DNA from 2 places in the Peribacillus sp. NPDC006672 genome. Region 1 is predicted to be linked to the other one. Evidence: riboswitches for the same ligand, from Rfam matches in the RefSeq annotation. Region 1 holds a riboswitch; the other holds the start of a gene.
The links. Region 1 has a riboswitch for preQ1 ahead of queF (preQ(1) synthase). Riboswitches for the same ligand answer to the same signal wherever they lie in the genome.
Positions count from the first base shown of each region.

Region 2: another riboswitch for preQ1. It lies ahead of ACQKKK_RS00155 (VUT family protein); the one in region 1 lies ahead of queF (preQ(1) synthase).

Region 1 is NZ_JBNNOR010000021.1:53,590-56,755, forward strand. Features, by position in the region: gene ACQKKK_RS23210 (aspartate kinase) at 1-555, opposite strand, end outside; gene queF (preQ(1) synthase) at 1,044-1,544, opposite strand; PreQ1 riboswitch class I at 1,651-1,696, opposite strand; gene ACQKKK_RS23220 (DMT family transporter) at 1,826-2,683, shown strand; gene ACQKKK_RS23225 (BA3454 family stress response protein) at 2,988-3,122, shown strand.
Region 2 is NZ_JBNNOR010000001.1:27,648-30,813, reverse strand. Features, by position in the region: gene ACQKKK_RS00170 (TolB family protein) at 1-809, shown strand, start outside; gene ACQKKK_RS00165 (hypothetical protein) at 1,004-1,144, shown strand; gene ACQKKK_RS00160 (hypothetical protein) at 1,294-1,449, opposite strand; gene ACQKKK_RS00155 (VUT family protein) at 1,470-2,012, opposite strand; PreQ1 riboswitch class I at 2,064-2,106, opposite strand; gene ACQKKK_RS00150 (SRPBCC domain-containing protein) at 2,555-2,887, shown strand; gene ACQKKK_RS00145 (SRPBCC family protein) at 2,889-3,166, shown strand, end outside.

The sequences.
Region 1 (3,166 bases):
GTATCCGAAGAACCCCGGGAATACTACTATTCCAGGCTCATCACGCAGAGCATATAACCGATCATACGACTCAGGCATCACCTGGGTGAATCCATCTTCATCTGTTACGATCAAGCCAGCCTTCTTTGGATTTATATAATGAGCCTCTACACCACGGCTTTGAAAATAACCTGCGATTAGCTTCGCATTATTATCCTCGCCACTGGCCATTAAAGCATCCAAATAGCGCTTCGGGTTAGATTGGTCTGCATGCAACAGTGTTTTTAAATTTCCATGAATTCCAGTGATGACCTCCTCGGATATATTTAACTCCTCAGCAATGCTCGCATAGCGGGATACTACATCTTCTATCAAATGCTCCCCATTATCCCCGCGCAGCTGCTGTTCCGCAGCCTCAATCAATAAATCCGTCACCTTTATATCATTTGAATTGCGTTTCCCTGGAGCCGAAACGACCACAATCTTCCTCTCTGGTTCAGCAACCACAATTTCGAATACCTTTTTCACCTGTTCACCTGACGCAAGTGAACTTCCGCCAAACTTTGCAACTTTCATTACGACATCCCCTATTTTTGAAAATATTCTGTCAAAATTATCTCTTCCTATTATTACGTTTTTTTACGAAACAATCAAGCAATAATTCCATTCCGAGAGGACATTTGTATTTTTAAAAAGCACAAAACAGTGAGTTTACTGAATGAGAATAGCAAAAATAAAAAAAACAAAGGCATATGCCTTTGTCTACTTTTTTATGGCTGGTACAATTTGAACGTTGATTGGAACGTAGGGGCACTCGCTTTCCGCGGGCGGTCCGGGAGCCTCCTCAGCTTTCAGCCTGCGGGCTCTCCCTTGGACGCGTATTTCCCGCAGGAGTCTCGCACACCCGCTCCAATCAACTTTGTTTTAACATTTAGATAGAACCGCTTTTGCCTATAGTCTCAGTTTGTAGACAAAAGGGGTTCGGAATGAAAACGTTCCGAACCCCTTTTGAAATTCCCTTTGAATTTTGCTCAAGATTAAGTGCATTTGTCTTTTTCCAATCTTTAGCGATTATCCACGGTTTCCGGGTATAAGTCATGATTCATCAAGCGGAAATTCGCCATTTCCTCAAACTTCGTCCCTGGTTTACCATAATTTGTGTATGGATCAATAGAAATTCCGCCCCTAGGTGTAAACTTGCCCCAGACTTCAATATATTTCGGGTCCATCAACTCAATTAAATCATTCATGATGATGTTCATGCAGTCTTCATGGAAATCACCATGGTTGCGGAAGCTGAATAAATAAAGTTTCAAAGACTTGCTTTCCACCATCTTTACACTGGGGATATAGCTGATGTAAATGGTTGCAAAGTCCGGCTGGCCAGTAATTGGACATAGGCTTGTAAACTCCGGACAATTGAATTTGACGAAATAATCACGGTTTGGATGTTTGTTATCGAATGACTCCAGAATTTCAGGCGCATAGTCGAATGTATATTTTGTCCCTTGATTCCCAAGCAGTGTGATATCTTTTTTTAATTCTTCTTCTTTTCTTCCAGACATAAAAAGTCCTCCTCATCCACGTTTGTCAGGGGAGATTCATAAAATGGGCCTCTATATAACAAAAACCATATCTCCTCAAAGATATGGTTGATTCGCAAAAAAAATCAAAGCCATAGTTTTTTTAAGAGGGTGATGCTATGAACCTCTCCCGTTTTTCGGGAAATATTTTAAAATTGTCATAGTAAATATAGAAAAAAATATCTAATCTGTCAATCATACTTTTAAATTTGGTTTGATTCCTACATGTATACGGCTTAAAATGTAGAAGAAGTTTATCCTACATGAAGGAAGAGATAAAAGCAATGTGGATTTTTGCGGCTCTCATCACCAGTTTATGTTTCGGAATCAATAACAGCATTTTTAAATGGAGTAGCGGAAAAGGTTACTCAAAGGTACATATCCAATTTTTCTTTTATTTTTCAGCTTTTATTTTGTCCATTTTTTATGGAGCTTTTATGGATGGTTTGAAGCTTGACTGGCTATCTATCTTGCTTGGTGCAGCTATTGGTGTACTGAACGCTAATGGTAACATCCAGATGGCAAGCGCCTTTGAAAAAGGGCCGGCAAGTTTGACATCACCACTGATCGCGGCAAATGCAATATTTCCCATCCTATGTGCTGCATTAATTTTTCATGAGCATATTTCTTCGCTGCAGTGGAGCGGAATCGTCTGCATGTTTCTCGCTACCTTAGTCATTCAGTATACACCTAACGCTAAGGGCAATCATCAATATTTACCTTGGATGATGCACACATTATTCTCCATCTTATCTTTTGGTGTGCTCGGCATTCTTATGACGACATCAACACGTCTTCATTTAAACTCCCTTGATATCCTTGTATCAATGTATGGAGGCGGAATGCTTTATCTTCTTTCGGCCCTGGCCTTTAAAAATGAAAAAATCAAGCTAAAGGAAGTCAAAATCGGTTCCTTAGTAGGCTTTTTAAGCATGATAGGCTATGGGTGTTATTTCTTTGCGTTGAACACCGGGATCGCAAGCATCATTTTCCCTGTCGTCAGCCTGAATTGTTTAGTTGTCGTATTCGCTGGATGTTATTTATTCAAAGAAAGACTAAAAACCTATCAAATTGCTGGAGTACTTGCAGCATTAATCGGAATTATCTTAACAAAAATATGAATTGTTAATTTCACAAAAACAACCTGGCTGTTATGCGCACACAAGCCAGGTCGTCTTTATATAGCCACAAAATATGGTATGGCCTGACCCCAATACAACAATCCTCTAAACATAAAAATAAGTAAGGAAATGGAGTCTGTCGAAAAAAAAGTGTTGACATCCCTCTTTAAATATCAGATAATTTTGAATATTAAAACCCGCACTGTACTACTTCGCAATGTTTGAAAAATCTTTCCCCTCGGGTATAAAAGAAGTAGGCACAACCAACTCATATAATATTGAACCAGGAAAGGAATGATTCATAATGGTAAAAGTTACAGTAACAGTTGATTTCCAAGGAAAATCTTATCAAACTAACGTCCTTACTAAACCAGGTACCAATCAAGAAGAAATTTTACAACAAGCCCTTCATCAAGTGGAAAAACAATGGAAAGCATAAAAAAGCAGGCATCGCTTTAGATACCTGCTTTTTTTATTACCTTT
Region 2 (3,166 bases), on a different contig from region 1:
TCCTTGAATTGAGCAACGATGAACAAATCCTCGACCCGACTTATTCCTACGAAGGAGATATGCTTGCCTTTATCGTAGCTAAAAAAAACCAAGAAGAAGATTCAACCAGTTCCATTCACCTTCTTGATATAAAATCACAGAAAATCAGTGAATTATTCAAAGCAGACTTCCTGGTCACAGAACTCGATTTCGCAAAAAGCGGCCGCTCTCTCTTTTATATCGGAGCCGGTACGTTTAAAAACTATTCGCCAATCACGGGTCCCCGCCCTCACGATCTCGATATTTATGAGTTTGATATAGAAAAAAAGGAGTCCATCCAACTGACCTCTTTTAAGAAATATGGTCTTAGTTCCCTAAATGTCACCGTTGATGGAAAAGCCGCTTATTATCAAACCGATGATGATGCGGATGCTAAAACGGCTGATGATATTTTCGAAACGCATCAACGGATTTTCAAAGTGAAATTTGATCAAACAGGTATCGAAACTGTCACCGACTCTAAACGTGATGTCGACATTTTTGATTTCACAATTACCCCGGATGAAAAAACGATGATTTTCCAGTCTATCTCCAATGAGCAATCAGGCAGTACCTATATTTATGAACTATATAGCTATGACCTCAAAACCAAGACCGAAAAGCAGCTGACCCATCTTCAAGGATACACAGATCGCCCAGTCATCAGCAGCGACTCAAAAAATGTCTACTTTATGGTAGATAAGAAATTCGGCAAAAGCGATCCACAGTATCACCTATATAAAGTGGAGATTGATGGAGACAACCCCGAAGAAATTTTGTTACCTAATTAACGAAAAAGGTTTCCGACACCAATTATTAACGGTGCCGGAAGCTTTTTTTATGGGGTTTCTCGTGAATTCATGCTACACTCTTGATTTCGCGCTGTTTACTCGTGGGTTCGGCTTGTTTACTCGTAGGATTTGCACATTTACTCGTGAATTCATGCTACACTCTTGATTTCGCGCTGTTTACTCGTGGGTTCGGCTTGTTTTCTCGGAGATTTGCACATTTACTCGTGAGTTTGGTCTATTTACTCGTGAATTCCGCAACTTTACTCGTGAGTTTTGCTGTTTTACTCGTGAATTACCACGATTTACTCGTGAATTCATGCTTCACTCTTTCTTAATTCCGCGCGTTTACTCATGGGTTACTCCAGTCCCACAAAAAAAGAACCAAATTTGGTCCTTCTTTCTCAAATTATTCTCTTTTATTTAACCGATTGTTTCCTATATATATTAATGTTTGATGGACTCCATATGGAATATATCCTGAATTTTACGTTTTACGTTTATCATGATTGTCTATTCCTTTATGTTTCCGATAATTGGCGCAGGAGAGCTTCATACATTCCCCCTGGACATGCGGACCGTATTTTTCACGAAAGGCCTCGAGGCAATAGCATTTCTCTTCTTCCTTTTTGGTTTCATCCATCGGTGTATCCCTCCTAGAATTCAACCGGAGACTACGCGCTTCTCCAGCCTTACGTTGATTCGCCCCAACAGTACGGCACCGATTGACTGAATGACTGTTTTAACGATGATTTGGCCGATAATCGCAGCGGGTACGGCTTCCCATGGCAATATATTGGCACCTAGTGGACTTAGGCCAATCACGACAAATATCACCGAATCGAAAAACCCTCCAACGATCCCGCTGTAGAACACCCTCCAACTCATCGGGAGCTTTAACCGGGTATAAATTTCCGTATCCGCTGTTTCTGCCACAACGAACGATAATGCGGAAGCAAATACAATCAATAACGTATCTTCTAATAAAAATGATACACATGCAGATAAAATAAGTGCGGTAACGATACACATATAGGTTTTCGCACGGCCGAATTTATTCTGGACCAGATCTCGAAAGATGAAGGTTCCCCCGATGAGCAATGTACCCATCGGAATGATGAACATGCCCAAATGTAATGGATCAAAAGCTGCTGTAACCACATTCGCCGTGACAATGGATACTAAATACAATAGAATTCTTAACATTTAATTCATTCTCCTTATACAGAAAAAACAGCACCCTAAGAAAGAGCACTGTTCCCCTTAGTTTTTTTGAGAGGGTAGCTAGAACCTCTTCCGCCGGAACGGATTATCATTTCCTTATTTATCGTAGCTTGAAAACGGTCGGAAATCAAGAAGTTTCCATATGGCTGATTCTAAAATGAATTCAGGCTAATACCCTTTCAAAAATCGCCTTCTTGATTTCGTTTTAGTCACTGGGAATGGCGCGAATCCACGGATTATCCACTTTTCCAAAGCTTAGCACTTAGCAAATGTTCCTCTGATGCCAAAGGATTTTTAAAGCTTTTGCCGATTCCTGTCGCAGAAAACTGCTTGACGGGCTGTATGAAAAGCGGACAATCATTGATAGAGTTATGTTACGATTTTGATATCTAGACAAGCAGTAACAAAGCACCTCGCATTATTAAGGGGAGGCAGCCCTTATTGTTTTTATTTGGCATGGACTTGAAAAGGAATGCTAGAAATATAAACGCGAGGAGGCAAAAGAATAATGAAAAAACCAACGTTTGTCTATCCTATTTATATCGTGTGGGCCGTTGCACCCGCTCTCGTTTACATGGAACATGGCAGGAGACAAAACACCCCGCGACCATCCTACTCGGGTCACTTTTCAACTGCAGCCAATGGATGATTCTACTGTGAAGTTCACACTTTCGCATGAGCTATTGGAGAAAGATTTCGTATATGGTGATAATACCTTTGAAGGCATAGATTATGGTTGGCCAGCTATTCTAAGTAACATGAAGAACCGGACAAAACTTGTCGCCAATATATGTAGATCGGGTTTATTAGGTGTTAGTGGGAAACTATTAAAACATATCGAAAGAGAGCTGATATAGTATGGATACTCAAATAACTACGAAATTTAAAATAGTCAAGCCAACTAATGAGGTGTTTGAAGCCATAGTAAACCCTGAAAAAATCGGGAATTTTTGGTTCTCATCGAGTTCTGAAAGATGGGAGCAAGGCAGGACTCTTACATTGAGATATAACGAATACGATGCTGAAGTGGTTATCCATGTATTAGAAGTCGAGGAAAATAGGAAAATCGTGTATTCGTGGGGAGGCAACGACCAAGAAACAGTCGTTACAATTACACTAAAAGAGCTGGATAATAC